DNA from 2 places in the Clostridium sp. CM027 genome. Region 1 is predicted to be linked to the other one. Evidence: predicted binding sites of a transcription regulator. Region 1 holds the regulator's gene; the other holds the start of a gene.

What was found. The regulator NrdR, encoded in region 1, represses ribonucleotide reductase genes. The targets are predictions, from matches to a motif close to CACNANATNTNGTG.
Region 2: the regulator NrdR is predicted to act here: its motif matches at 2,821-2,834, upstream of KTC92_RS08765 (vitamin B12-dependent ribonucleotide reductase).

The regions. Positions count from the first base shown of each region.
Region 1 is NZ_CP077725.1:597,427-613,936, forward strand. Features, by position in the region: gene ftsA (cell division protein FtsA) at 1-439, shown strand, start outside; gene ftsZ (cell division protein FtsZ) at 455-1,546, shown strand; gene spoIIGA (sigma-E processing peptidase SpoIIGA) at 1,833-2,639, shown strand; gene sigE (RNA polymerase sporulation sigma factor SigE) at 2,695-3,402, shown strand; gene KTC92_RS02945 (YlmC/YmxH family sporulation protein) at 3,642-3,902, shown strand; gene nrdR (transcriptional regulator NrdR) at 3,963-4,418, shown strand; gene KTC92_RS02955 (response regulator) at 4,652-5,347, shown strand; gene pnpS (two-component system histidine kinase PnpS) at 5,350-7,053, shown strand; gene KTC92_RS02965 (phosphate ABC transporter substrate-binding protein) at 7,234-8,121, shown strand; gene pstC (phosphate ABC transporter permease subunit PstC) at 8,324-9,235, shown strand; gene pstA (phosphate ABC transporter permease PstA) at 9,235-10,122, shown strand; gene pstB (phosphate ABC transporter ATP-binding protein PstB) at 10,135-10,887, shown strand; gene phoU (phosphate signaling complex protein PhoU) at 10,911-11,567, shown strand; gene KTC92_RS02990 (substrate-binding domain-containing protein) at 11,633-12,457, shown strand; gene KTC92_RS02995 (DUF512 domain-containing protein) at 12,758-14,095, shown strand; gene der (ribosome biogenesis GTPase Der) at 14,095-15,411, shown strand; gene KTC92_RS03005 (NAD(P)H-dependent glycerol-3-phosphate dehydrogenase) at 15,413-16,405, shown strand.
Region 2 is NZ_CP077725.1:1,823,649-1,840,158, reverse strand. Features, by position in the region: gene KTC92_RS08765 (vitamin B12-dependent ribonucleotide reductase) at 1-2,655, opposite strand, end outside; gene KTC92_RS08760 (gamma carbonic anhydrase family protein) at 3,123-3,653, shown strand; gene KTC92_RS08755 (S1 RNA-binding domain-containing protein) at 3,818-4,657, shown strand; gene KTC92_RS08750 (cation-translocating P-type ATPase) at 4,715-7,378, opposite strand; gene KTC92_RS08745 (chromate transporter) at 7,423-7,947, opposite strand; gene KTC92_RS08740 (chromate transporter) at 7,948-8,466, opposite strand; gene KTC92_RS08735 (NAD(+) synthase) at 8,733-10,643, opposite strand; gene KTC92_RS08730 (NfeD family protein) at 11,074-11,502, shown strand; gene KTC92_RS08725 (SPFH domain-containing protein) at 11,533-12,498, shown strand; gene KTC92_RS08720 (flavin reductase family protein) at 12,515-13,117, opposite strand; gene KTC92_RS08715 (hypothetical protein) at 13,300-13,656, shown strand; gene KTC92_RS08710 (alpha/beta hydrolase) at 14,019-14,942, shown strand; gene KTC92_RS08705 (nitroreductase family protein) at 15,105-15,881, opposite strand; gene KTC92_RS08700 (metal ABC transporter permease) at 15,967-16,510, opposite strand, start outside.

The DNA.
Region 1 (16,510 bases):
TAGAGTCAAAGATTCTTATGATAATTTAATGGAAATTGATAATAATTTATTAGTTGATATAATTTATGCTAGAGTAGATGAGTTATTACATTTGATTAAAAGAAACCTAGTAAATAGTGGATTTTATAATGAAACTTCTGGAGTAGTAATAGTTGGTGGAGGTATAGCTTTATTAAGAGGCACTAATGAACTCAGTAAAGTTATACTCGATAAGTCAGTGAGAATCGGTTCACCAGAGTATGTAGGAGCAGCTAGCCCTATATATGTTACAGCAGTAGGTATAGTGCTTCAAGCTGTTAATAATATTAAAACTAGTAATAGTTCATTGGAAGAATCAGATGAACATTCATATGATAACAAATGGTCAAAAAACAAAAATATAAAAGTAGAAAATGGATTTGCATCAAAAATAAAAGGTTTTTTTGCAGATTTTTTCTAAAGAGGAGGTAGTGTTGTGCTAGATTTTGATGTTGATGTTCAAGAATTTGCTCAAATTAAAGTAATTGGGTGTGGAGGCGGAGGAAACAATGCTATAAACAGAATGATTATAGAGGGACTCAAAAACGTGGAGTTTATAGCGATAAATACCGATAAACAAGCTTTAATTCTTTCTCATGCAGTTCAAAAAATTCAAATTGGTGATAAGTTAACTAAGGGGCTAGGAGCAGGCGCTAATCCAGAAATAGGTATGAAAGCGGCAGAAGAAAGTAAAGAAGAAATTTCTCAAGCAATAAAAGGAGCGGATATGGTATTTATTACTGCAGGTATGGGAGGCGGTACAGGTACTGGAGCTGCACCTGTAGTTGCAGAAATCGCTAAATCCATGGGAATACTTACTGTAGGAGTTGTAACAAAACCATTCCCTTTTGAAGGCAGAAAAAGAATGATTAATGCTGAAATCGGAATAAAAACGCTTAAAGAAGTAGTTGATACTTTAGTAACAATTCCAAATGAAAGATTATTAACAATGGTAGATAAAAAAACTACATTGATGGACTCTTTCAAAATGGCAGATGATGTTTTAAGACAAGGTATACAAGGTATATCTGATTTGATTACTATACCCGGTCTTGTAAATTTAGATTTTGCAGATGTGAGAACAATTATGCTTGCTAAAGGTCTTGCACATATGGGTGTTGGTAGAGCCTCTGGTGATAATAGATCTCAAGAGGCAGCAAAACAAGCTATTTCAAGCCCGTTACTAGAAACTTCTATAGTCGGTGCTACAGGTGTACTTTTAAATATTACTGGTGGAATGGACTTAGGTTTACTTGAAATAAATGAGGCTGCGGAAATTGTACAAGGTGCAGCTGACCCAGACGCTAATATTATATTTGGTGCAGTTATAGATGAAGACCTAAAAGATGAAATAAGAATAACAGTTATTGCAACTGGTTTTGAAAGTGACAAAGTTGTGCAAAATAAAACTGTCCCAAAGCCTAAAGTAAAAGAACCAGTTAATCCTATTGAAGAAGTTGCATATACTAAAGAGTATGGAGATTCTGATTTAGAAATTCCAGCTTTTTTAAGAAGACAAAGCAAGTAATAAATAGTAAAGTGCCTTTTGGCACTTTATTTGCGTTTAGGGCAATTTTAATTGCTAATAGGACATAATCTCTATGCAAATTCACTAAGTTAACTTAAGTCGTTTTAGAGGGGCTAGTTAACGTGGTGAATTAATAAGGAATGGTCCTTTTTTTTACTTTGTATTTCCTAACACAATATGGGAAAAAATGGTGATTTATAGAAGAATAAAAATAAAAAAATATTGTAAAAAATGACAAAATTTTGATTGCATAAGTTATATAATAATTTTAAAGGAGGAAGAGCAAGTGATAGTATATATAGATGTCCTTATATTAGTGAATTTTATAGTTAATCTATTCATATTGCATATTACAGTTCAAACATTAAGAAAAAGAGTAAATCTTATATGGATGTGTCTTTCAAGTTTTATAGGCAGCTTATATGTATTAACAGTAGTCTATCCAAAGCTTAGATACTTGACATATTTGCCTTTTAAAATATTAGTACCAGTCGCGATGATTTTAATTGTTTTTAGAGAAAAAAACATTTTATTCAATATTAAGGCTTCTTTAATATTTATATTATATTCAATACTTTTAGCTGGAATGTGTTTATTTATACAAATGAACAATAGTAAAAATATGTCATTTGATATAATCATAATAAATTTTCCTTACGAAAAATTAATGCTTTCAGTAATGATAATTTATATATTGATATACAGGATCATGATTTTTATTGGAGATAGAAAAAAAATATCAACACTTATATACACTGTTGATATAATAAATAAAAGCTATAAAAAAACTATTAAGGCATTTTTAGATACTGGAAATGAGCTTCGTGAACCTGCTACCAACTTACCAGTATTAATTGTTGAACGGGATATTTTAAGCGAAATTTTGTTAGAAAGAAACAACACTTACTTTATTCCTTATAATGTAGTGAATGGCACTAATGGAAGGCTTATAGGGTTTAAACCACAGTATATTAATATTCATATTGATAAAAAGAATGTTGAAACAAGAGATGTAATTATAGCATTTTGTGAGTATAAATTAAGCAAAGATAATGACTATAACGCTCTTATGTCTAGAGGGATACTCAGTTAGATGATTTAATAGGAAATGATCGCTATGTGCTAATAATATAGATGGGGAGGAAATTATGTTCAATTTTAAAGTGATGTTAAACAAGTTATTTGCTAAATTCAAAATATTTTCAAACAATTTGTTTTATATAGGAGGGAACGATGCATTGCCACCTCCTTTAACTAAGGATGAAGAGTATGAGTTAGTAGTTAAATTAGATACAGGTGATAAGCAGGTGAGAGCTACCTTAATTGAAAGAAATTTAAGACTGGTAGTATATATAGCAAGGAAGTTTGAGAATACAGGCTTAAATGTTGAAGATTTAATTTCTGTAGGAACCATAGGGCTTATAAAAGCAGTTAATACTTTTGATCCTGAAAAGAACATTAAGCTAGCTACATATGCTTCAAGATGTATAGAGAATGAAATTTTAATGTATCTTAGGCGAAATAGTAAAATTAAAACAGAAATTTCTCTTTATGAGCCTCTAAATGTTGATTGGGACGGTAATGAATTGCTGCTCTCAGACATTATTGGAACGGACAACGATGTGGTTTATAATATTATTGAAGAAGATGTAGATAAACAATTGCTTTGGCTTGCTATGCAACGTTTAAATTCAAGAGAAAAAGAAATTGTTCAATTAAGATTTGGCTTAAATGGAACCATAGAAAAAACACAAAAAGAAGTGGCTGATATACTTGGAATATCACAATCTTATATCTCAAGGCTTGAAAAAAGAATAATAAAAAGATTACAAAAAGAAATAAATAAAATGGTATAGGAGCCGCAAGTAGGACCCTTTTTATAATTTTATTTTAGAAACCGATTTTAAAAGTTATTATTTGAAGATTAAATATTAAGCAAAATGAAACAAATAAAGAAATGTTCTAATTATAAATAATATTTTTAATAACTTATGAATATAAATAATATAAAGTGCTAGGCCTCTAAAAATAGACTAGAGTAGTGACTAGCTGGTTTAAAAAAAGGGTTTATGAAAACTTATTGGGGGTGAACAAAATGGAAAGTTTAATGTTTGCAATAAATAATTTAAGACAGATGGAAATTATAGATATAAGTTCAGGCTCAAAAATGGGATATATCAAAGATTTAAAAGTTGATTGTGAAGACTATAGAATTATTTCAATCCTAATGCCAACCCAAAAGTCATCTTGGTTCAATAAAAATAATAGTGTTGAGATACCTTGGGAAAAAGTAAAGAAAATTGGGGTAGATGTTATTCTTGTAGATGGTAGTGATGTAAATATAGAAAACGAATAGGAAAAAGTGTATAATGTTAGTATATTTGCTAACTATACTATGAAAAGGACGTGAAGGCCATTGAAATGTCCATATTGCAGCTGTGAAGAAAGTAAAGTAGTTGATTCTAGATCAACAGATGAGAATATTGCAACTAGAAGAAGAAGAGAGTGCCTAAGTTGTTTTAAGAGATATACTACATATGAAAAAGTGGAAGATGTACCTATTTTAGTAATAAAGAAGGATTCTAATAGAGAATATTTTGACAGAACGAAAATATTAAATGGCCTTATGAAGGCATGCCAAAAGAGGCCGGTGTCAAGAAAACAAATAGAAGCTATTTGTGATGAAGTAGAAAAACAGTTAAACAATGAAATGCTTACAGAAGTGAAATCAGATTATATAGGAGAAATCATTATGAGCATATTAAAAAATGTAGATGAGGTATCTTATGTGAGGTTTGCTTCAGTTTATAGGCAATTCAAAGATATTAATACATTCATGGAAGAGATAAGGAAATTAATGTCTAAGGAATGAAAATGCCCTTAGGCATTTTTTTTATAATTTTTTTTTGAAAAACTACGAGAAAATTATGACGTAGCAGCTAAATATATTAGAGGCTGATGATATGAAACTATCAGGTAAGTAATAGAACAGTTTACTAGTGAGGATATTTAGAGTAATATTAAGGCTAGTAATAATAAACAAAAGAAAATGTATTATTGTTTATTTAAAACAATAAACTAACGCTGAAATATGGAGGGATTAACATGGCTGAAGAAAAAATATTAGTGGTTGATGATGAGGAACATATACAAGAGTTAATTAAATTTAATTTGGAGAAGAATGGTTATAAAGTTATGTGTGCTAATAATGGTATAGATGCTATAAAACTTGCTAAAGAACAATTGCCGCAATTGATGTTACTAGATTTAATGTTACCTGGAATGGATGGCCTAGATGTTTGTAAGGAAATTAGAAAAGATTCATCTATGTCAAATATGTCAATAATAATGATAACAGCAAAAGCAGAAGAAATAGATAAAATAATAGGGCTAGAGTTAGGGGCAGACGATTATATTACAAAGCCATTCTCAGTAAGGGAGCTAGTAGCAAGAATCAAAGCCATGCTTAGAAGAACCAATATGCAAGTAGCTGAAAAGTCTTTTAGTGTTGGAAATTTGACTATTGATTTTGGTAAGCACGAGGTTATTAAAGGTGAAATCAAAATTGATTTGACATTAAAGGAATTCGAACTATTGGAAATTTTGATAAAGAATAAAGGAAGAGTTATGACTAGAGACTTTTTATTAGATAAAATATGGGGTTATGAATACTTAGGAGAAACAAGAACTGTTGACGTTCACATAAGACATTTAAGGCAAAAAATTGAAGAAGATGATAAAAATCCAATGTATATCCAGACTATTAGGGGCATAGGATATAGATTTAATTTTGGAGAGTAATTATGAAAAAAAAATTACTTATATATTTGTTAAGCACTGTGATTTTTATATTTGTGGTAGTAACTGCATTATTCACGTCTATTTTTAATTATGAATATCAGCAAAATCTAAAAGGGAAGCTTCAAATTAATAACAATATGATTATTAGATTATTGCAAAGTAATAATTTAAGAGACCCTCAGAAATTTTTTATGGAGAACTTAGAAAGTTCGCAGCTAAGAGTTACCTATGTTGATAAAAATGGTAAAGTTATTTATGATTCAAATATAAGCGGGGAAACTATGGATGATCATAATGATAGGCAAGAAATAAAAGACGCAAGAAAAAGCGGCAGTGGATTTACAGTGAGATATAGTAAATCTACTGATCGGAATATGATGTATTTTGCAACCACTTTTGGTGATGGGTTTATTATTAGAAGTTCTATGCCTCTTGAAATTGTAAATGGATTAGGCAGTAAATATTTTAAGCTTTACATCTTAGCCATAATTTTTTCAGCAATAATGTCAATTTGGTTTTCTCTAAAACTATCATATATTATAGTAAAACCAATTACCGACTTGATTTTTATTACTTCAAGAATTAGTAAGGGCGAATTTCATAGAAGAGCTAGAGTATTATCAGATGGTGAAATAGGACAACTAGCTAAGAATTTTAATGAGATGGCGGATAAACTAGAGTCTACATTGAATGAAGTTACCGATAAGCAAAACAGGCTTGAGGCTATTTTGCAAAGTATGGATAGTGGAGTCATTGCTGTAGATAGAAAAAATAAAGTGATAATGATTAATCCATATGCTAAAAAAACATTTGGAATCACTAAAGATATTATAGGGCAGAATCTTCTGGATAATATAAGGGATTTTGAATTAGAAAATATCTTCCACCAAAGTGATAATGATTATAAGGAAATAAAGATAGTTTGGCCACAAGAAAGAGAACTTAGAATAAAAACTACAGATATAATTAACAGAAGCGAACATATAGGCACTGTGGCAGTTGTTCAAGATATTACAGAAGTGAAAAAATTGGAAAATATGAGAACACAATTTGTTGCTAATGTTTCTCATGAGCTTAAAACGCCTTTAACCTCTATTAAAGGGTTTGCAGAAACTCTAAAATATGTTGATGATGCTGACACAAAGGAAAAATTTTTAAATATAATCAATGAAGAAGCTGAAAGATTAACTAGATTAAGTACAGATATTTTAACACTTTCACATATAGAACAACAAAAGGAAGTTAAAAATGAAAAAATTAATATTAATAAAATTGTAGAAAATGTCTACAACTTAATGAAAAACATAGCAGAATTAAAAGGAATCAAGTTAAAGGTTGATCAGCGAAATGTAAAAGAAGTGATAGGTGACGCTGATAGGTTTAAACAAATGTTAATTAACTTAGTAGATAATGCAATAAACTACTCAGAAACTGGAGATAGTGTTTGCATTGGAATGGAGAGCAAGGATGATAGATGCATGCTATGGGTTAAGGACACTGGGGTTGGAATAGACAAAGAACAAATTCCACGTATATTTGAGAGATTTTACAGAGTGGATAAGGCTCGTTTAAGATCAAAAGGTGGCACTGGATTAGGACTTGCTATTGTTAAGCATATAGTACTTAAATTAAATGGAAAAATATATGTGGAAAGTCAGCTAGGATCAGGCAGTAAATTTATAGTTGAAATTCCGTACGCTAAATAAAAATAAAGCTATCGCGTTATTAACGTGATAGCTTTATTTTTATCATTGTAAAGTTTAATTAACATTAGCTAAACTTTAGTTAACTTTGCCTTAATACAAAGTTAACTTTCGGGGTATAATATTATAAGTGTAATGAGTAGCTAATAAAACAATCTAAATAAATGAACGGGGGAATTATCAATGAAAAGAAAAAACTTAAAATTAATGGTCGCTGCACTAGCAGTTGCAATGACAGCAGGAATTTCCACGGGTTGTTCAAGTAAAACTGCACCTAAAACTGAGACTAAAAAAAATGAGTTATCAGGTACAATAACAGCAGCAGGATCAACATCACTTCAGCCTTTAGCTGAATTAGGTGCTAAGAGTTTTTTAGATAAAAACCCAGGAGCAACTGTAAATGTTCAAGGTGGCGGTAGTGGTACTGGACTTAAATTAGTATTAGAAGGTAGTGTAGAAATAGGAAATTCAGATATTTATGCAAAAGATAAAGAAGGAATTGACGCAACTAAATTAAAAGACAATAAGGTATGTGTTATAGGAATTGCAGCAGTAACAAATCAAAAATCTAAAGTTGAATCTTTAACAAAGGCTCAATTAATAGATATATTTACAGGTAAGATAAAAAACTGGAAAGAAGTTGGCGGAGCTGACATGAAAATCACTGTTATAAATAGACCAAAATCTTCAGGAACTAGAGTAACATTTAAAGAATTTGGTCTGGATAAAAAGGAAGAAGTCGCTGGTTTAACTCAAGATTCGAGCGGAGCTGTTAAACAAGCAGTTAAACAAACAGATGGGGCAATAAGTTACTTAGCATTATCATACTTCGCTGATGAGGCTAATAAAGAGGGTTTAACCGTACTGAAAATTAATGGTGTTTCTGCAAATGCAGAGAACATAAGCACAGATAAATATAAAATTTGGGCATATGAACATATGTATACCAAAGGTGAACCTACAGGAATAACAAAAGCATACTTGGATTATATGGTAAGTGATGAAATGAAGGCAGGGATAACAAAATTAGGGTATATTCCAATGGCAGATATGAAGGCTAAAAGAGATTAATATTCTCTAAAGGCTGGGTAAAACCGGTCTTATTTTGCATTAAATTATCACTTTCGGTTCTACAATATTAACGACTTCAGAAGGAGATTTATAACCTCGCCGAAGTTTCATTTTTGTTAGGGTAGTAAGTCCACAATTATAGAAGGTAGGGGGACTTTCCTTCTGGAATATCGTTAAAATAATTTTTTTGAGGTACAATGATATGAAAAAAAATGCTATGAAAAAAATATTTTTAAAACTAAAGAATGAATATTTAGGACGTGGATTTGCAACATTTTGTGGTGCTGTTATAGTTATTCTTACTTTTTCAATCATATTTTTCCTAACGACTAAAGGATTAAATACCTTTATAAAGCACGGATACTCAATATTTCATTTTATATTCTCTGGAGAGTGGAATCCAGAGGTGGGGGGAGAATCTTTATCTCCTCAATTTGGAACTTTGATATTTATTCTTGGGTCTTCAGCAGTGTCTTTCCTTGCAGTGCTAGTAAGTGCACCGATAGGGGTAGCTTTAGCAGTGTTTATGAATGTAGTATCACCAAAACTTGGCACAAAAGTTCTTCAACCTGCCATAGAGTTATTTGTGGGAATACCTTCAGTTGTTTATGGTTGGATAGGTGTAAGTGTTTTAGTGCCTATTATTAAGCTTTGGTTCGGAGGAATTGGTTTTAGTTTACTCGCAGGAGTATTAGTTATAAGCGTAATGATTTTGCCAACAATCACAAGTATTGCGTCTGATGCTATAAAAACCATACCCAAAGATTATATAGAGGCATCTTATGGACTTGGAGCAACTAGATGGCAAACTATAATTAAGGTGATTATTCCTGCATCTAAAAGTGGAATATTAACAGGTATAGTACTCGGAGTTTCAAGAGCATTTGGAGAAGCATTAGCAGTGCAAATGGTTATAGGAAACTCAGTAGCATTCCCTAAGGGGTTACTCGGAACCACATCTACATTAACAAGCATACTTACTATGGATATGGCAAATACAATCTATGGTACAGCTTGGAATGATGCGTTATGGTCAATGGCATTATTATTACTAATAATATCCTTTGTATTTATACTTATAATTAGAAAACTTGGAAGAAGAGGTGAGGTATAATGAGTTCTAAAGTTAAAGATAAAATAGCAACCATAGTTTTATATATAATTTCTGCTTTAGTAATTCTTTTACTCGTAAGCCTCATAGGATATATACTATATAATGGAAGGCAATCATTAAATTTAAAATTTATATTTGGAGAACCCCAAATTGGTGAAGCCGGTGGAGGGATTGGACGTCAATTATATAATTCGTTACATCTGCTTGTAGTAACACTTATAATCACAGTGCCACTAGGTGTAGGGGCTGGAATATATTTAGCTGAGTACGCAAAAGAAGGCAAGCTATTAAATATTATTAGATTGAGTATTGAGACTATGGCATCTCTACCGTCTATAGTAGTTGGTCTATTTGGACTTTTAGTGTTTGTTAATATGACAGGATGGGGATATTCTCTTATTGCTGGAGCATTAGCTATAACTATAATAAATTTACCTGGACTTACTAGAGTTAGTGAAAATGCTATTAAAGCCGCTTCGTCTGGTGTTAAAGAAGCAAGCTTAGGATTAGGTGCAACTAGATGGCAGACTATTAAAAATGTTATATTGCCATCTGCAATGCCTCAAATTCTAACGGGTGTTATACTGGCAGCGGGAAGAATATTTGGAGAAGCAGCGGCATTACTATATACTGCAGGTATGAGTGCACCAACTTTGAATTTTACTAATTTAAGTTTAACTAGTAAAGCTTCAGCTTATAGTTTATTAAGGCCCGCTGAAACCTTATCTGTATATATATGGAAGTTGAATTCTGAAGGGATGGTACCTGATGCTACTAAGATAGCAAATGGAGCTTCAGCAGTTTTAATAATTGCAGTGCTTATATTTAATGTATCTGCAAGGGTAATTGGGAAAAAATTGTATGAATCTCATACAGGAAGTAAATAAGGAGGGTATAATATGGGAATTGTTATAGCAAAGAATCTAAATCTATATTATGGCAACGTTCAAGCACTGAAAAATGTAAACATTAATATAGAAAAAAATTCTGTTACTGCACTTATAGGACCATCAGGTTGTGGTAAATCGACATTTTTACGTACTATAAACAGAATGAATGATTTAATAGATTCTGTTAAAATAGATGGAGAAGTATTATACGAAAATAAAAATATATACAATCCAGATTATGATGTTATAGATTTAAGAAAGAAAATAGGAATGGTATTCCAAAAGCCTAATCCTTTCCCTATGTCAATATACGATAATGTGGCTTATGGACCCAGAATTCATGGTCTAACTAATAAGAAACAACTTGATGAAGTTGTAGAGAATAGTTTAAAGGGAGCTGCACTTTGGAATGAAGTAAAAGATAGGCTTAAAAAGAGTGCGCTAGGATTATCTGGTGGACAACAGCAACGTTTATGCATAGCTAGAACTTTGGCAGTAGAACCTGAGGTTTTACTGATGGATGAACCAACTTCAGCATTAGACCCTATTTCAACTTTAAAGGTTGAAGAATTAATGGATGTTCTCAAAAAAAAGTATACAGTTATAATTGTTACGCATAATATGCAGCAAGCAGGTAGGATTTCTGATTATACAGCATTTTTCTTAAATGGAGAAATCATTGAGAATGGAAAAACAGAGGAGATTTTTTACAAACCTCGAGATAAAAGAACAGAGGATTATATTACAGGAAGATTTGGCTAAAATATAATAAGGAAGGTGATTTAATGGCAAGAAAAGTATTTGAAGCGAATCTTCAAGAGCTTCATAATGATTTAATTAGAATGGGAAGCATAGTAGAAAAACAAATTTATGACTGCATCGATGCCTTAGTTACTCAAAACACCGAAAAAGCTAAAAAAATAATGAAGAATGATGACATAGTTGATGAAATGGAGCGAGAAATAGAAGATAAAGCAATAAAATTAATCGCTATGCAGCAGCCTTTAGCAATAGATTTAAGAAATATTTTCACTATGACAAAAATAGTAACGGACCTTGAGAGAATGGCTGATTATGCCGTTGATGTTGCTAAAATCACATTAAGATTAAAAGATGAAAAGTATGTAAAGCAACTAGTAAGTATACCTAAAATGGCTGAAATAGTAGTGCTTATGATAAGAGATGCCTTGGATGCCTATGTGGCAGGAGATGTTAAAAAGGCTTATGCAGTTTGCAAAAGGGATGATGAGGTAGATACTATATATAAGGAAGTATTTAGAGAACTACTACAATTAATGATTAAAGATCAAAATACAGTAAATCAAGCTACTCAATTTATATTCATTTGTAAGTGGCTAGAAAGAATTGCTGACCATACAACAAACATATGTGAATGGACAATTTATCTAGTTACTGGTGAAAAAATTAATTTAAACGAATAGTTTTTAGATAAAATACAAAAACTACAATAAATACAAATTTAAAATATTGTAGTGGAGTTGTGATTATGAAGAAAAAAAAACTAAAAAATTTTTTTATATTTTTTTGCGTTAGTATGATAATGCTAAGTACAGGGTGTAAAAAAGGTGCAGAATTCAAAGAAAAAAAGTCCAAAAGCATTAAAATAATTTGTGAAGACACAGTTTTTCCTTTGGTAAATGATTTAGCACGTGATTATAATTTAAATAATGAGCATGCAGTTACTGTGGAATCTGCTGAGAAAGAAAGTGCTTTTAATAAATTAGATAATTCTGAAGGGGATGTTTTAATTGGATATGTTCAGCCAGATAAGAAGGAGATTGAAGCTGACATGCTAGCTTGTGATGGAATAGGGATTATTGTTAACGCTAGCAATAAAGTGGATGGTGTGGGAACTCAGGAATTAAAAAAAATATATACTGGAAATATAGTAAACTGGGGAAAATTAAATGGTGAATCAAAAACAATAGTACCTGTAGCATATAAAAATATGTTAAATACAGCCCAGCAGGGATTTAACATAAGGATAATGGATACTCCTGTAAAAGAACAAATGGGTAATAGCACTCAATATGTATCAAGTGTAGAAGAGATGAAGAATTTTGTTGCTCAGAATAAAAATTCTATAGGATTTATACCTGGACAGTGGTATAATAAAGAAAGTAAATTTTTAAAATTAAATGGTATTGAAATTACTAAATCAAATTTACAAAATGAACTTTACTTTCTAAGGATTCCAATAAAAATGTATTATTCTAAAGAGAAAGAAGACAGTTTAAAGGATCTTTTTCAGTATTTTAAAAGTGAAGATGGTAAGAAAATTATTAGAAAATATTGCATAGAAGCATTTTAATACCTCCTTCTTAGGAGGTATTTTTATTCTGTAGTAAATTGCATAGCAGGTTTAAATCCATTAGTATAAGATAGTTAAAAAACCGCAAAATGAGCGTAATTTGCTTTTTTTCTTCTTTTAACGACTAATAGCGTTGACTTAGGTATTTAATTAATGTAATATAACTTAATGGAATACTATAATTTATTACTTAACTAATTTCTTATTATAAATTTAAAGGTGTGATTTAATCTTAATATAATATTTCTAATTCCTCATAAAACCTTTTAGATGAAAGGTATGGTTGAGCAGGAGGTAAAAATGAAAAACCAAATAGCTAAGATACTTCCAGGAAGTATCGCAGAAGAAATTGAGTTAGAAGTAGGAGATAGATTAATAAGTATAAATGGCAATGACGTAGTAGACATTATAGACTACAAGTTTTTAATTACAGATGAACTTCTTGAAATTGAAATTGAAAAGATAGATGGTGAGATTTGGGAAATTGAATTTGAAAAGGAATATGATGAAGATTTAGGAATCCAATTTGTTGATGCTATTTTGGATAAACCAATGAACTGTCATAATAAATGTATATTTTGTTTTATTGACCAATTGCCAGAAGGAATGAGAGAAACTTTGTATTTTAAAGATGATGATTCAAGGTTATCGTTTTTTCAAGGTAATTTTGTAACTTTAACTAATATGAAGGAAGAGGACATAGATAGAATTATTCGATACAAAATAAGCCCTATTAATGTATCAGTTCACACTACTGATCCAGAGCTTAGAAAGATAATGTTAAACAATAAATTTGCTGGAAATGTGTATGATAGGTTAAAAAGGCTGGCTGAAGCGGGTATTAAAATTAATTGTCAAGTAGTTTCTTGTCCAGGTATTAATAATGGAGAAGAGCTTATAAAAACCATTGAGGATTTATATAAACTTTATCCTAGCATAGAAAACTTAGCAGTTGTTCCAGTTGGTATAACAAAGTATAGAAAAGGCTTATTTAATTTAACATTGTATGATAAAAATACTGCAGCAAAGGAAATAGAAAGTGTAAAGCAATTACAAGAAAAATATATTAGAGAAGTAGGCTCACCTTTTATACGATTGTCTGATGAATTCTATGTTGTAGCACATAGTGATGTACCACAAGAAGAGTTTTATGATGGGTATGATCAATTAGAAGATGGCATTGGTATGATTAGACTACTTAGAAGTGTTATTGATAAAGATATAGCAAACCTAAAGCCGAATAATAAGGGAAGCTTTACATTTGTAACAGGGCATTCAGCTTATACAGAAATATTAAAGGTAGCTGAGAAAATTACTGCATGTAATAATAAAATAAAAACTGATGTTAAAAAAATAAATAATGTTTTTTTTGGAGAAACTATTACAGTAGCGGGTCTTTTAACAGGAAATGACATAATTAAGCAGCTAAGGGATGAAAAGCTAGGAGATTATTTAATAATTCCTAGCAATATGCTAAAAAAAGGATATGAACTAGGAAACTATGAGGAACAAATACTCTTGGATAATATTACGATAAGTGATTTAGAAAAAAGCTTAAATACAAAAATTTTAATATGTGATTATTCAGGAGAAGATTTAATCCATATAATAAACCAAAATAGTCGGGAGGAAGAATAATGGCAAAACCAATCGTAGCAATAGTAGGAAGACCCAATGTAGGGAAATCTACATTATTTAATAAGTTGGCAGGTAAAAGAATTTCAATAGTGGATGATAAACCAGGTGTAACAAGAGACCGAGTATATGCAGATGCAGATTGGCTTAGACACAATTTCACATTAATTGATACAGGTGGTATAGAAATTGAAAGTCAAGATATTATTTTAGCTCAAATGAGAAGACAGGCACAAATAGCGATAGAAACAGCAGATGTTATAATATTTATTGTAGATGGTAAACAAGGACTTACAGGTGCGGATACTGAAGTTGCACAGATGCTTAGACAAAGCAAAAAAGCAGTAGTACTCGTAGTAAATAAAATAGACCATCTTGAACTAGAAGCTAATGCCTTTGAATTCTATAATTTAGGTATAGGGACTCCTATAGCTATTTCTGCAACTCAAGCCCTTGGACTTGGAGATATGCTAGATGAAGTAGTAGCCCATTTTGAAAGTGTTTATTCAAACACAGAAGATGAAGAATATATTCAAGTTGCAGTAGTAGGTAAGCCGAATGTTGGTAAATCATCGCTTATAAATAAAATACTTGGAGAAGAAAGAAACATAGTAACTGATATTGCAGGTACTACAAGAGATGCTATTGATAGTAAAATAGAAACTGAAGAAGGTAAATTTATTCTTATAGATACTGCGGGAATAAGAAGAAAAAGTAAAGTAGAAGAAGGAATTGAAAGGTATAGTGTTATTAGATCATTAGCTGCTGTTGAGCGAGCTGATGTAGTTGTACTTATCCTTGATGCTACGGATGAATTAAGTGATCAAGATGAGAAAATTATAGGTTATGCTCATGAGATGAAAAAAGCAATTTTTGTTATAGTGAATAAATGGGATCTTATTGAAAAAGATACAAAGACTATGCTTGAATATAAACAAAAATTACAAGCAGGATTAAATTTCATGGCATATGCACCTTATTTATTTATATCCGCAAAAACAGGCCAAAGAGTACATAAGGTATTAAAAACAGTTAAAGAATGTTATGAGAATTATTCAAAAAGAATTTCTACAGGAATACTTAATGAAGTTGTAAATAAGGCTGTACTTATGAAAGAACCTCCAACGGTGGCAAATAAAAGATTAAAAATATTCTACGTTACTCAAGTAGACTCTAAACCACCAACATTTGTATTCTTTGTAAATAATGAAAATTTACTACATTTTTCTTATGAAAGATATTTAGAAAATCAATTAAGAAATAGCTTTGAGTTTATCGGAACAGGGATAAGACTTATATTTAGGGAAAGGAAGGAATAGAATGTCAAAAGTTGCTTTTTTAGGTGGTGGGAGTTTTGGCACTGCGTTATCAATAATGCTTGCCAAAAAAGGTGCGAGCGTTAATATCTGGGATAGAAAGCTTAGTGTTATTGATGATATTAACATTAAGAGAGAAAACATTAAGTACTTACCAGGCATTATCGTGCCAGCAGGAGTAACAGCATTTACGGACATAGAAAAGGTTATAAGTGATAGTGAGCTAATTGTATTAGCAGTGCCTTCGCATGCAATAAGAGGCTTAAGTAAGATGATAGCACCACATCTAAAAGAAAATCAAATTGTGGTTAGCATTGCAAAGGGAATAGAAGAGGGCTCAGCAAAAAGGATTTCAGAAGTTATAGAGGAAGAAATCGTAAGTAACCCTATAGTAATACTTTCCGGTCCTAGTCATGCAGAAGAGGTTGCATTAGATATACCTACAACGCTAGTAGTTACATCTAAAAAAATGGAGTATGCAAGTATTGTGCAAGATGCATTTATGTCTAGTAAATTTAGAGTTTACACTAATGAAGATATTGTGGGTGTAGAGATAGGTGGAGCAGTTAAAAACATTATTGCACTAGCTGCAGGCGTATCTGATGGTATAGGCTACGGTGACAATGCTAAGGCTGCGCTAATGACAAGAGGAATGAGTGAAATTATACGAATAGGCACAAAGCTCGGAGGCAGAATTGAAACATTCTATGGCTTAACGGGTATGGGTGATCTTATAGTAACTTGCACTAGTATGCACAGTAGAAATAGAAGAGCTGGTATTTTGATTGGAAAGGGTGTTCCAATGGAAAAGGCATGCGAAGACATAGGAATGGTAGTAGAGGGTATAAAAGCTGTAAGAGCCTTCTATGAGCTTAAAGAAAAAGAGCAGATTTCTATGCCTATTACGGATGTGTTATACAAAGTATTATTTGAAGGTAAAGACCCTAAATATGGGGTATACGAATTAATGTCAAGAAACAAAAAAGATGAGTTTTAAGAAAACTATTAGTATGGAAAGACCAATTTTTTATTAAGAATTTAATAAAAAATTGGTTTTTTTTATATATTTTTAATCTATAGTAATAATTCATTGATCTCTAAA
Region 2 (16,510 bases), 1.2 Mb from region 1:
TTTAGAAATGGCTTGCGCAGGTACATGATGCTGAAGCATTACTGAAATTGCCTTTGAAAGAGAATTCAATAATCCAGTAATTATAGTACCTTCCCTATCTGTAGTTATATATATTTCAGAAATTTCTCCGTTTGAGCGCCTATTTATCGTAGTATAGACTTTTACATCATCAATTTGAGCAGGATGAGTAGTTCCATAACGTATTCCAATTGGCTTTTCTCTTGTGGAGTGGTTTGAAGTTTCTTGTAATGACTTTGCTTTCTTTAAAAGAGCCTCGTATGATAAATCCTCAAGTAACAGTTCTTTGTCAACAGATAAAGTAGTGTTTAAAGGTTGACTTGCTTTTGAACCATCTCTATATAAGGAGATACCTTTCACGCCTAGCTTCCAAGAATTTAATATCACTTCTTTAAAGTCTTCTATGGTAGCATTTTTAGGTAGATTTACAGTCTTTGATATAGAACCTGATATCATTGGGGTTATTGCCGCCATCATGAGAACATGTCCCATAAATGAAATATATCTTTTTCCGCTACCGCATTTGTTTGCTGTATCGAATATAGGCAAATGTTCTACCTTTAAATGTGGAGCACCCTCAATTTTTCCATCAATGATTTTTTCATATTCAAAGCCGTTTTCATCAACCTTTTCTTTTCTTAGAATATAATCAAGAATATCATTTGTTTCACTTTCGGAATATCCAAGGTTATCCAATGAGTCTTTAATTACAGGATTTACGATGGTCATAAATCCACCACCAGATAATTTTTTATAAATAAAATGGCTGAAATATGGTTCAACTGAGGTTGCACCACAATCCATTGCAAAAGAAATAGTGCCAGTAGGAGCTAGAACTGTAACTTGAGCATTTCTAAACCCATATTTTTCACCACTGCTTAGTACTTTTGACCAACAGTTTTTTAAGGTTTCACTTATATTGCTTAGGGAATCATTACCTAAAATATCATGGTTAACTTTTATAGGATCATAATTCAAATGTTCATAGTTACTATTTAGAGCTCCAGCAGCTCTTGCATGATTCCTTATAACTATTTGCATATGTTTTTTGTTGATTTCATATTTTTCAAAAGGAGCTAGTTCTTTTGAAAGTAGGGATGATACATAATAAGCCTGTGCAGTCATTATTCCACTTAGCGCTGCAGCTATATTTCTAGCATCTTCTGAGTCATAGGCATAGCCCATTACCATAAATAAAGAAGCTAAATTTGAAAGCCCAAGACCTGTGGTTCTAAATAAATAACTTTTCCTTGCTATATCTTCAGTTGGAAACTGGCCCCAATGAATGGAGGATTCAAGGACTAATTGAGTAAGTCCTATTAGATGGACATATCCATCAACATCAAATTTATTAGTCAAAGCATCATAAAATTTATAAATATTAATAGAAGCTAAATTACAAGAGGTATCATCTAAAAAAGCATATTCTCCACAAGGATTAGTCGAATTAATTCTATTATGTTTAGCATTAACTACTCCATCTTCTCCACCGGGGCAAGTATGCCATGCATTAAAGGTGTCATCAAATTGAGGCGCTGGATCAGCACATTGCCAAGCAGCGGTATTAAAGGTATCCCATAGCGTCTTAACACTTATGTCTGCATCAACTGTGGAATCGCATCTCCCTTTAAGAGTAATAGTCTGATTAGGATTTTTCGATAAGGTATCAACTTTCATCATAAATTCATCTGAGAATCTTATGGAGTTGTTTCCATTTTGGCCAGATACAGTCTCATAAGCCTCTCCTTCAAAGCTACCATCATAACCCATTTTAGTAAGAGCGCGTACTTTATCTTCTTCTTTAGCTTTCCAAGTCATAAACTCCATTATTTCAGGGTGATTGATATCAAGGCATAGCATCTTAGCAGCACGCCTTGTAGTTCCACCAGATTTTATAGCTCCAGCATTTCTGTCAAGTCCTCTTAAAAAACTCATAAGACCTGATGAAACTCCACCACTAGATAAGCTTTCACCTATACCTCTTATGGATGAGAAGTTAGTTCCGGTGCCAGAGCCACCTTTAAATAATTTAGTCTCTGTTACATACTGCTCAGAGATTGAATGATTGCCAAGTAGTTTATCTTGGATTGATAGAATGAAACAAGCTGAAGCTTGAGTCCTTGTATAAGCATCTTCGCTTTTAACTATCATTTTTTCTTTTTCATCGTAATAAAAATTATCTAATGATTCGCCTTTTATACCATAGGATAGGTTAAGGCCCGTATTAAACCATTGAGGAGAATTTGGTGCAAACATTTGATTTAAAAATGCATATATTAATTCATCATAAATAATGCTTTTTTCCTCTTGAGATTTAATAATAGTCTCATCAGTCAAGGATTCACACCAAAAATTAACAAGTCTATGAGCTACCATTTTCATACTATCCTCATAACCTTGCTTATTATTAACACCAGATTTTCTGAAATATTTTGAAGCAATAATATCGCAAGAATTTTGAGAGTAATGCTCTGGAAATTCTAAAGCCTTCATATCTAAAAGCACTTTATTTGTTTTATGGTCTTTTAAAAAAACATTTACCTTTTTCCATTTGAACAAATCAAAAACAGTAATAGTTTTATCTTTTTCTAATTCCTTTGTATAAAATCGTTTGATTAAATTTTTTATCTCCGCCATAATTAATACTAGCTTAAAAAGCTAGTATATTCACCTCCTATTAGTTGCATGATAATTAAGATTAAGTCTAAATTATGTAAAACATACTTCTGTATGGTTGATATTACTACACTAAAAGATTTTCTTGATTATTTAGTTTAATTATTATGTGTTATATTAGTATAACACCATATGTAGTAAGTAGAAAAAGAATTATAACTACAGATGGTATTATATAATAGAATCAAATAAAAATCAACATTAAATATTAACCAAAAATATGACGAATAAACGGCAAATTTATATAATATAGTAGTATAATAAATACATATTTATTATTATGTAAAATAATAAATCTAAAAGTTTATTATTATGTAAAATAATAAACCTAAAAGTTTATTATTATGTAAAATAATAGACTTAAAAGTTTATTATATGTAGAAATAAACTTACGTATTTATTATTTTGGAAGAGGTGATGATGAAATTATGATACATCAATTTGATGGAAAAATACCTAATGTACATAAACATTCTTATATTGCTTGCAGTGCAGATGTTATAGGAAATGTGTCTATAGGAGAGTACAGTAGTATTTGGTTTGGAGCTGTATTAAGAGGCGATATGAATTCCATGTCTATAGGTTCTTATACAAATATTCAAGACAATTGTACAGTACATAATGATGATGAATTTCCGGTTAATATTGGAGAGTATGTAACTATAGGACATAATGCCATAATACATGGTTGTAAAATTTCAAGTTATGCTTTAATTGGAATGGGAAGTACTATACTAAATGGAGCAGAAATAGGGGAGTATACTATAATCGGCGCTGGTAGCTTAGTTACTCAAGGAAAGAAAATACCCTCAGGGGTTCTTTGTATGGGAGTGCCGGCAAAGGTCATTCGCGAACTAACTACAGAGGAAAAGGAAGGATTAAAAAAATCAGCTCAGCATTATGTAGAGCTTTCAATGAAATATAATACAAAACAAATAAATGACCATACCTTAATTTAGATTGTTATAGAGCGCGAAAAATGATAATATTAAATGGAATAGAAAAGGTGACAGATGAGCAGAAATATAAATACATGTTTATAGAAAATATTTAGTACAATATGTTGATAAATTTAACAAATATATAGATTGGTCAAAAGTTTAAAAAAGGTAGGAGATAATAAATGATAAAAATAGGAGAATTTAATAATTTAAAAGTAGTTAGGCGAGCAGAATTTGGGTACTATTTGGGCGCAGAGACTGAAAACACTAGTGATGATATATTATTGCCAATGAAAAGCACTTTAGGTAGAGCACTTAATATTGATGATGAAGTTGAAGCCTTCGTATATAGGGACTCAAGTGATAGGTTAATTTCAACTTTAAAAAAACCTCTTGCAAAGGTTGGTGATTTAGCCTACCTTAAAGTAATTGACATGACTGCAATAGGAAGTTTTGTAGAAATTGGTTTAGAAAGAGACGTATTAGTTCCTTTTAAGGAGGAAAATTACAAATTAGAAACAGGCAAAAAATATCTTTTTTATATATATTTAGATAAGACTGGAAGAATAGCGGCCACTACTTTTATTGATAAATATTTATACGATACAGATTCATATGATATTGATGAGGAAGTGGAAGGAACAGTATACGGAATCCAGACTAATGGTACAGTAATGATAGCTATTGATGATATTTATAGGGCGGTTATTCTAAGAAATGAGAATTATATGAGTGTAATACCAGGAGATAGATTAAGTGTACGAGTGAAAAAATATTATGAAGATGGCAAAATGGACGTAACAGCAAGAAAACCAAGACTAGAAGAAAGAGATGTAGTTGAGGAACAAATAATAGAATACTTAGATAAAAGTGATGGCTTTATGCCATACAATGATAAAAGTTCTCCAGATGATATAAAGAAAGTTTTTAAAACAAGCAAAAATGCATTTAAAAGGGCATTAGGAGGACTTATGAAAAATGGGCTAATCCATCAAGATGAAGAAGGTACTAGATTAAAGTAATTAGATATATTTATAATAGTAAAAGGCTGATGAGTTAACTCATCGGCCTTTTACTATTTATATTTTAGATGAACTACGTTTAAATATCTTTACAATTTCATTAAAAAGTAATGGCATTAAGGCTAAAATAGTAACGATACCCCAATCTGCTAAACTTAAAGCATGAACACTAAAAGCATTTGCTAGAGGTGGAATAGTTATTATCAAATCTTGTAGCAGTATACCTAAAACTATAGCTGCAATTAAATATTTGTTTGAAAATAAACCTATTTGGAATATGGATTTTTTATTATTTCTCATATTTAAAGAATGAACAAGCTGAGAAACACTAAGTACTACAAATGCCATAGTTTGTGCATGTTTTAAAGCATCTTGTGAAATGTTTTGAGGGAATAGTGGGAATAAGTTAGTTATGCCACTATAATATTTTGCACCTATTATAAAGGCTGCTAAAGTTACTAAACCTATTAACAATCCGTTAAGAAGTAAACTTAATGTTGAACCTTTAAATAAACCATCTTTTTGGTTGCGTGGTTTATACTTCATTACGTCGGGGTCGCCAGGATCTACACCTAAAGCTAAAGCTGGAAGCGTATCTGTAATTAAGTTAACCCATAATATATGGATAGGTCTAAGTGGCGATGCCCAACCTAAAAGTATTGCAAGAAATAAAGCAATAATTTCTCCAACATTACAGGAAATAAGAAATACTACAGTTTTCTTGATATTCGTGAAGATATTTCTTCCTTCCTTTATAGCGGAAACGATAGTTGAAAAGTTATCGTCTATTAATATCATATCAGCAGCACCTTTAGCTACATCAGTACCTGTTATACCCATGGCTACACCTATATCTGCCATTTTCAGGGATGGCGCGTCATTTACTCCATCACCAGTCATTGATACAATATTTCCTTTGGATTTAAGAGCATTTATAATTTTTACTTTATGCTCTGGAGACACTCTTGCGAATACCCTTATATTATCAATTTTACTATTTAGTTCTTCATCTGAAAGTTTATCAAGCTCAGAGCCAGACATAACTGCTAGGGGATCTTTAGTAATATTAAGGTCTTTCGCTATAGCAAAAGCTGTGTTTTGGTGATCGCCGGTTATCATTACAGTTTTTATTCCGGAATTCGTGCACACAGAAATAGAATCCTTAACTTCCAGTCTAGGTGGATCTATCATACCTACCAGGCCAATAAGTATTAAATCACTTTCTAAAGAATCAATATCCACATGAGATGTTGGAAGAATTTTATAAGCTGCGCCTAGAACTCTTAAAGCATCATCAGACATTTTATTAGACACATCTAATATTTCTTTTTTTATGACTGGAGTAATTTCTATTATATTGCCTTTAATACAGGCTTTAGTACATAGTTTTAAGAGATTATCAATAGCCCCTTTTGTCATTACATAATATTCATTATCATATTTATTTACAGTAGTCATTAATTTTCTATCTGATTCAAAAGGAATCTCAGCGATTCTTTTATGGATTTTTTCTAAATGGTCTTTAAATATATTGTAAGTTACCCCAGCTACTAGTAAAGCAATTTCAGTTGGGTCACCTGTTTTTGAACCCTCAGAGTACGTAGCATCATTACATAAAATAAGATTCTCAAGTAAGAGCTTATGCTCATTGTCATTAATGTTTAAATTGGTTATATTACCTAAGAGGCCATCTGTATAGAATTTTGTTACAGTCATTTTATTTTGAGTTAATGTTCCTGTCTTGTCTGAACATATAATATTTACTGAACCTAAAGTTTCAACTGCGGGTAATTTACGTACAATTGCATTCTTCTTTATCATTTTTTGAACGCCCATAGCAAGTACTATAGTGACTATTGCAGGAAGACCCTCAGGTATCGCAGCTACTGCTAAACTAATAGATGTAAGTAACATTTCAAAAATATCTCTTTTTTGAAGAACGCCTACTATAAACATAAGAGCACATATAAACAACGCACCTATTCCTAGGTATTTTCCAAGTTCAGCCAGTTTTTTTTGAAAGGGGGTCTGGTCGTCTACTTTTTCATCTAGCATTTTAGCAATTTTACCTAGCTGAGTATTCATTCCAGTAGATACGGCAATGCCTATACCTCTACCATAAGTTGCGAGTGTTGACATGAAGAGCATATTCTTTTGATCGCCGAGTGGAATATCATCACCAGTTAAGACCAGGGATGCATCTTTATCTACTGGCACAGATTCTCCTGTAAGTGTAGATTCTTCAATTTTTAAATTTGCAGTTTCAATAAGCCGTAAATCGCAAGGCACGTATCTTCCAGCGTCAATAATAATAATATCACCGGGTACAACTTCGTTAGATGGAATTTCTTTTAACTGCCCATCGCGTCTAACTACAGCCTTAGGTGTAGATAATTTTTTTAGTGCATCAAGAGCTTTTTCAGCTTTTGACTCTTGAATAATTCCGACTGTAGCATTAATAACAATTACAATAGCAATTATAACTGCATCACTTGTTTCACCAAGGAGGGCAGAAATTACAGCAGCTGCAATTAAAATATAAATTAAAATATCATTTAATTGGGAAAAAAACATAGATATTAAAGTTTTAGGCTTTTTACTTTCTAACTCATTTAGTCCGAATTTTTCTCTTTTTAGGGCTGTTTCTTTTTGAGAAAGTCCTGTTAGTGGATTGGAGCCTAATTCTTTTAGAACTTCCTCTATAGTTTTGTTAAAAAACATAAATACCACCTCGTGTATAGTATTTGTTGTTACCGTTTAATTTATTAAAAATAAAATACAATACCTAATATTCCTGAAATTATTATTACTAAAATTGGATGGAGTTTATTAGTTAATAATATTCCTAAAATTATAATTCCAATTATTATACTTTTAATATCTTTATATGATTCCCTTCCCATGGATAAGAATACAGAGATTATAAGGCCAATTAGTGCAGGCCTCATACCGGATAGTGCGGCCTTCATTATATAGGATTCCTTAAATTTTAAAATATAGTGATTAGCTATGGAAACTAAGATAAAAGAAAATGAAACTACGCCTAGGGTTGCAGAAATAGCACCGAGTACTCCAGAAACTTTATAACCTACAAAGGTAGCTGAATTTATTGCTATAGGTCCCGGAGTCATTTGTGATATACCAATAATATCAACAAACTCTTTAAAGGTAATCCAATTATTAGTGGATACAATTTCTCTTTCGATAAGTGGAAGCATAGCATAGCCTCCACCAAAGCTAAAGGCACCTATTTTAAAGAACGATAGGTAAATTTTAATTAAAATAGACATTTACTTCACCTTCTTTCCAAGAAATATAATCCCGTATAAACCAGATAAAAGTATAACTATAACAGGGTGTACATTAAAAAATAATATACTTACCATAGAAATTAAGATTATAATAAGATTTACATAGCTTTTCTTTAAAGATTTGGATAAGCTTACTACAGCTATGAGTATAAGAACTGGTACTGCAGCCGAAATGCCTTTGAAAACTAAATCAACATAATAATAATCTCTAAATTGCATAAAGAAAACTGCAATGCATAATATTATGAAAAATGAAGGTAAAATCACACCTAGAAGCCCGATGATAGCGCCAAGTAGGCCGTTAATTCTATAACCAATAAATATACTACTATTAACTGCTAAAGCTCCAGGAAAAGTTTGGGAAACAACAATTATATCCATGAAATCTTCTTTTGAAAGCCATTGTTTTTTACTTACAACTTCAGTCTCAATGAGTGGTATCATTGCATAACCTCCACCAAAGGTAAAAGCTCCAATTTTAAAGAAAGTCCAAAACATATTAAGTAATCTTTTCGTTTTTCTCACCTCAAATAGTTTAAATTTTTGATTATATCAATAGAAATGCCCTTAAAAGTATGAACCTATACTTTTAATCTATAATAGTTACCATATAAGTATACTATTATAAAAAAAATAGGCAAATATATAAACACTATTGATGAAATTTCAGGATTAATTGTAGATATTTATAAATGAAAAAGTACACATATTTTGTAAAGGTTGTTATATAAACTTCACAAAATATATGCACTTTTTTCAGAAATCTAAAGGAAAGAATTAAAACTAGCATCTGACGGCATTCTAAGATCTCCTCTTGGGGATACACTTATAGTTCCTACTTTTGGACCGTCTGGCAGAGCTGAACGTTTAAATTGTTGGGTAAAGAATCTTTTTATAAATTTATCTAACCATTTGCGTATATCTTTTTCGCAGTAATCAGCTTTGAAGGCTTCCTTAGCTAAAAATAATATTTTACTTGGCGAAGTACCTTGCTTCATAAAATAATAAAGGAAAAAGTCGTGTAATTCATATGGTCCTACTATGTCTTCAGTTTTTTGAGTTATTTGACCGTTCTTATCTTTGGGTAGAAGTTCAGGACTTATAGGAGTGTTAAGGATATCTAAAAGAATGTCTGTTACTTCCTTTGAAGCTTCTTTATCTGCTACATATTTAACTAAATATCTCACCAAAGTCTTAGGGATTGAGCAGTTTACGGAATACATAGACATATGATCACCATTATATGTGCACCAACCTAAGGCGAGTTCTGATAAATCTCCAGTACCTATTAAGAGTCCACCTTCCTTATTTGCAACATCCATAAGAATTTGAGTTCTTTCTCTCGCTTGAACATTTTCATAAGTTATATCATGTTTTTCCACTGGATGATCTATGTCTTTAAAATGCATCAGACATGCATCTACTATATTAATTTCTCTGAGTTCTGTTCCTAAATTTTTACATAGGTTTATTGCATTCATATAAGTCCTATCTGTAGTTCCAAAACCAGGCATAGTTATAGTAATAATATTTTTTCTGGGTATTTTTAACAGGTCGAAGGTTTTAACTATAACGAGTAATGCTAAAGTTGAATCAAGCCCACCAGAAATCCCAATAATAGCCTTGTTAAGACCAGTATAAGAGAATCTTTTAGCAAGGGCTGAGGATTGAATATTAAATATTTCCTTGCAACGTATTTCACGTTTATATAAATTAGAAGGAACGAAAGGATGCTTATCAATATTTCTATCAAAAACGCCAAAACCTGCACTCCCAAATTCAAAAGGAATTTCACATGCTTCAAAAGGGCATATAGAAATGCTATTTCTAAAACTGGTATTTTTTAATCTTTCACTGTTTAATTTATCTATATCAATAATTGAAGTAACAACTTCATTTTCTCTTTGAAATCTATTATTTTCTTTTAATACTAAACCATTTTCGCTAATTAAAAGATGGCCACTGAAAAGTAAATCTGTAGAGGATTCAAAAACACCAGAGGATGCATATAAATAAGAACACATACATCTTGCGCTCTGGGATGAAACTAAGGATTTTCTATAATCAGCTTTGCTAACTAATTCATTTGATGCAGATAGATTAGCAATTATATTTGCACCTTGAAGAGCTAAATAGCTGCTTGGAGGAATAGTTACCCAAAGGTCTTCACAAATTTCAAAACCAAATTTAATATTGCCACTGGTAAATAATAAATTTGTCCCAAAAGGGATGCCTTTTGCAAAAGAAAGGTTTACGGTTTTGCTTATGAGGCCAAGACCTTCAGTAAACCATCTTTTTTCATAAAACTCAGAGTAATTTGGAATATAGCTTTTTGGTACTATTCCTAAAAGTTTACCATTAAATATTATATAAGCACAATTATATAGAGAATTGTTATAGTATAAAGGAGACCCTACAGCAATTAGGATATCTTTATTTTTAGAAAACTCACATAGAGATTTAATTGCATTTTCAGATTTTTCAATTAGCTGATGTTGTAAAAATAAATCCGCACATGTGTAAGCTGTTATGCAAAGTTCTGGGAAAACTATGAATTTTGATTTCTCATCATAAGCCTGATTAATGCAGTTTCTTATGTTGATTAAGTTAAATTCTATATCTGCTACATTTACAATTGGACAAGCAACAGAAACCTTTATAAAAGAAGTTTCCAAACTAATTCACGACCTTTCTTTAGTTTTTCAAATATAGTATATGTAAAATTGACTTTAAATAATAAATATTTACTGAAATTATATCATATTAGCTAGATTAGTAGGGTCGGTTAATGATTATTTTACCATTATTTTTTATTGCCTTTTTAATAGTTGTTAACTGTCCCTTGCTATTGTGACAATTTTAATTGTGAAGAGAATGAGAGCAGACATGAGAAAGAAGAAGTCTAAAACAATAAGAAGATGTATAATGCACTAATATTAAACTTTATTAAGTTTAATATATAAAACATAAAATATATAATTATTGTAGTAACATAATAAAATTGTATTATAAAATGCACAGAAGATGTATAATTAAGATAGAAGTTAGTAATACGTAGTTGAAAAGAGCGTATAATATTAAGTGATATTCGTAAGGGGGTACAACATGAACTGGACGCCGATGATATTTTGGATAGTTGTAGCATTAGCAGCATTAGTTATTGATATTACAACTAGTAGTTTTATGTTTATATGGTTTGCTGTAGGTGCAATGGCGGCAATAATTGCTATTGGGCTAAGTGCATCAATAATTGTTCAAGCAATTGTTTTTGTAGCAGTTAGTGCAGTGGTTATGGCTGTGGGTTATCCTATAGTCAAGAAAACTATAAAAAAAACTGTGAAAAAAACTTTAACTATGGAGGAAGGGTATGTTGGGAAAGAATTTACAATAACAAAAGATATTGATGAAAAAGCAAACATTAAGTTTCAAGGGATTTATTGGACTGTAAAAAATGTTGGAAAACCTTTGAAAAAAGGTGAATCAGTTCAAGTTATCGGTATAGAAGGGAATAAATTACTAATAACTAAAGTATAAGATATATTAAAATATAAGGGGGAATTTGTAATGGGAATAGGAACAGTTATAGGCTTGTTTATATTATTTGTAATAGTTATAATGATTTTATCATCGATTAAGATTGTTAATACTGGATCTGTGTATTTAGTAGAAAGATTTGGTCAGTTTCATAGGATACTAGAACCAGGCTGGCATTTTACAATTGTATTTGCAGATTTTGTTAGAAGAAGGATTTCTACTAAGCAGCAAATATTAGACATACAACCACAGAATGTTATAACTAAGGATAATGTTAATATATCGATTGATAATGTTATATTTTATAAGGTTATTAACTCAAGGGACGCGGTCTACAATATTGAGGATTATAAATCAGGTATAGTTTACTCAACTATAACTAATATGAGAAATATCGTGGGAGATTTGACTTTAGATGAAGTATTATCAGGAAGAGATAGAATAAATTCTAAGCTTCTTGAAATAATCGATGAAATCACGGATGCTTATGGAATAAAAATATTATCTGTAGAAATTAAAAATATAATTCCACCGGCTGAAATTCAACAGGCTATGGAAAAACAAATGAGAGCAGAGAGAGATAAGAGAGCATTTATTCTTACAGCAGAAGGTGAAAAACAAAGTCTAATTGAAAAAGCTGAAGGACATAAGCAAGCTCAAATATTAAATGCAGAGGCTGAAAAACAAGCAAATATTAGACATGCAGAAGGAATGAAGGAATCTCAACTTCTTGAAGCAGAGGGTAAAGCTCGTGCTATAGAGACTATTGCAATTGCAGAAGCAGATGCAATAAGAAAAATAAATACAGCTATTATAGAGTCAGGTACAAATGAAACAGTAATAGCATTAAAACAGATAGAAGCTCTTAAAGAAATGGCAAAAAATCCAGCTAATAAACTTATACTTCCAAATGAAACATTGTCAAGTTTAGGCAGTATAGCAGCCATAGCTGATATGTTAAAAATGAATAAGAACTGTGAAAATAAATCAATATAAAAGAAAGCCTGAGCGATCAGGCTTTCTTTTTATTTTTTGAATGAGATTTATTGTTTTTTTTCTGAACTGAATAACCAAATTTTCCTAAAGCGTTAGAATTAACACTAAAATACTCGCCATGAGAATAGGTAATAAGATCTGCCTTTTCAAAATGAATTTTTCCAGAAGCATCTATTAAGCTATTATCTACATGAGTATTCACAATTTCAGCTAAAAATAAATCATGGGTACCTAAAGGTGTAATGCTTTTAACTTTGCACTCTAAAGCTATTGAGCATTCAGAAATTAGAGGCGCTATGACATCCTTGCCATTTTCAATAGTGAAGTTCATTTCGTGAATTTTATCTATTTGCTTACCAGAGCGTACCCCGCAATAATCAACTTCACGAACCATTCTAGAATTAGGTAGATTTACTACAAAGTCACCACTTTCTTTTATATATTCATAAGAAAGTCTGTCGGGTCTTATGGCTACAGTTATCATTGGTGGTTTAGTACAAGCCATTCCTATCCACCCTACTGTAAAAACGTTTATTTTTCCCTCTTTATTTTTTGAGGTGATTAATACCACGGGAACAGGGTTTAACATTGCACTGCCTTTAAATATAGTTTTTGTCATATATTTTCACTCCTATATCTTTATATTGTATAACATTACCCATTATACAATACCTTAAAAGATTTATACAGATGAGAGTAAATTGATTTAAAGAAGTCTTTAAAAAAGGTTATTAATAATAATTTTTTGATAATATGGTATAATAAGTGTATATAAATATAGGTATGGTGATAATTATGACGATGGCAGGAAAAATAATATATGGTTTTGGAAAATTAGTTGGAAATACCGCGGGATATAGTGTTAAACTAACGGGTAATGTTATATCATCTATAGCGGAAATCTCAGGAAACGAAAAATTAGCCATAAACACTAAGGAGTATGCTACGATAGCTTCTAAAGGGATTGATAAAGCTGTGAAAATAACAGCAGCAGTAACCGCTGTTGTAATAGATAAAACTATTGATGTAGCTTTAAACACTGCACAATATATTGAAGAAAACGCTGTGGAAACAAAAGTGCGGGTTTATGGGCAATCAGAGAAATTCTACGATAAAGATAAATATATAGAGGTTAACTATGAGGTCCTGGAGAAATAAATGGTAATATGTTAAAAAAGATACTTTAATGCAATATTAATTAATTATTTAAATAATATTACTTTGCAAATATATAGTTTAGTGATATAATTTATATGAGAGTAAATGTGAAATATGAAATATTGCTAAAAAAAATGAGAGCTACACTAACCAATCTGTTAAATAATGGATTAATTAGTGTGGCTTTTTGTGTTTAACGACATTTCAGAAGGAAAGCCTTCCGCTTATATAAGGGGGAGTTCAATACTATAACAAAGAGAAAACTTCAGTGGGAGTATAAATCTCCTTCTGAAGTCGCTAATATTGTAGCGACCCAGGAGATGATTTAATGACATTTCAAAATATAAATAGGGGATGAAGTTATGATAGTAGAAAATTTTAAGTTTAAAGATAAGGGTGACTTAGAGATATTTGTGTACAAATGGCTACCTAATGTGAACGTACAAATTAAGGGGATAGTTCAGATAGCTCATGGAATGGCAGAGACAGCAGCTAGGTACGAAAATTTTGCAAGTGCGCTAACAAATGATGGGTTCATTGTTTATGCTAATGACCATAGAGGGCATGGAAAAACTGCAGGCGAAGTCCGAAAACTAGGAGAATTAGGTGAGAATGGATTTAATTCGATGGTTGAAAATATGCATGAACTAAATGAGAAGATTAAAGAAGAAAATCCTAATTTACCTATATTTTTATTTGGGCATAGTATGGGATCTTTCTTAACACAAAGATATATTTGTTTATATGGAAGTGGATTAAAGGGGGCAATTATTTCAGGATCCTGCGGCAAACAGGGAATTATTATAGATATAGCAAGACTAATAGCAAAAAGAGAGATTAAGAAAAATGGAAAAATTGCAAAAAGCAAGAAACTAGATAGGTTATCTTTTGGAAGGTATAACAATTCTTTTAAACCAAATAGAACAGCATTCGATTGGTTAAGTAGGGATAACAAACAAGTAGATAAATATATAGACGATCCATTCTGTGGGACGGTTTTTACAACGGGATTTTTCTATGATTTTTTAGGTGGACTAAAGGGTATAGCTGACGACAAGGAAATTAAAAATATTCCTAAAGATTTACCCATTTATATTTTCTCGGGAGATAAAGATCCCGTAGGAAAGAATGGAAAGGGTGTTCTAAAACTGGTTAAGACTTATAAACGACATGGGATCAAGGATTTAACTTATAAACTTTATAAGAATGGAAGACATGAGATGCTTAATGAAACCAACAAGGAAGAAGTAATTGTGGATGTAATAAGATGGATTAAGGAACATTGAGTTTATTATAAAATAGTAAAAGCAACAGGAGACATGGGTATTGTCTACTGTTGCTTTTAATTTTAAGAAATATCTATTGAAAATTTAATTTAACTTAATAACTTCTGTAGAGTGAACTTGTGAATATTATATGTTTACAAGTTGCAAACGTCAATATATTAATTAAGATTTATTTAATATGGCACTAAGAATATAAAGGGAGTTGCCTACGTCATGATAACTTTGCTTTAGTTCGACCTTATAGCCTAATTCAATTGCCGAATTATATAAATGACTAAGCCCTATGCCCATATCTATACGGTTGGTGTCTTTAAGCATCTTTTTAGTTAAAATATTTCTGTTATCTAGATATAAGTCAAATTTATTATTGTTAATTGATAATTTCCAAGGTTGAGAGTTAATTGCAGAGGGGGCATCAATAAGTGATTGTATTATAGTTTCATATTGATTTTCATAATCACCAGTAACTAGTTTGATTTTATCAAATCTCTTTCTATTTACAACTGGTTTTAATTGAGAAGTTGGGTACCCAAAAGCAACTAAAATTATATAACTTTGTTTGTCTTTTACTTTGAATATTGTTTTAAATAACTCCTGTTTAATCGCACTTCCTAACCAACAAGTTCCAATACCAAGCTCTGTTAACTTAAGAACTATTTCCTCACCAATGAAGCCTATATTCTCTAAATGACCTTCCTTAATTTCGGAAGTAAAGGCTAAATAATGTGGAGCTTTAACTTTTGTATATTTGGAAATAAGACCTTTAAATGTATCCGTAATTTTTTCACCATCTTCAATTAGTAATACTTCCATAGGTATATTGTCAAACAAAGGTTTAGCATCATTTATAATAGTTTTAATCTTTTGCAAATGTTCCCCGGATATTTTTTTATCTTTATAATTTCTTATGGATTTTCTTAAATTTATAGCTTGTATCATAATAAATTCCTCTACTTTATCTAAATTTTCGACTGCTATTTAATATTACAGCATCGAATATGATGAACGGCTGCACAGGTGACAATTAAACTCTAGACAATGCTTTTTTGCTGCCGATTACAAGTACTAAGACAAAGACAGAAGTCAGGGCTATAGTTCCCCCAGGGGCACAGTTTATGTAGTAAGATATAAGAAGTCCTAAAATTATGTCAATAAATCCGAACATTATTGAGTAAAGTAGGGTATGCTTAAAACCTTTATTGAGCTGCAGTGATGTTGCTACAGGTAACGCTATCATAGAGGACATAACAAGTATTCCAAGTATTCTTAGCGATGCTGAAATAGTAGCGCCTACGAGTAGCGCAAAAACATAGTTAATCACCTTAACTTTTACACCAGAAACCTTAGCACCCTCTTCATCGAAGGTAATATATAATAATTGATTATATAAAGAAAGTAGAGTTACTATAGAAATAATACTAAGTACAAGCATTATGTATAAATCATTTTTTGTAACAGTCAGAATGCTTCCAAATAAATAAGAATTAACATTGGCACCTGCTTTGCCTGTACTTACTAAAGTTATACCAACACCTACACTAAATGTAAGTAAAATTGCCAAAATCAAT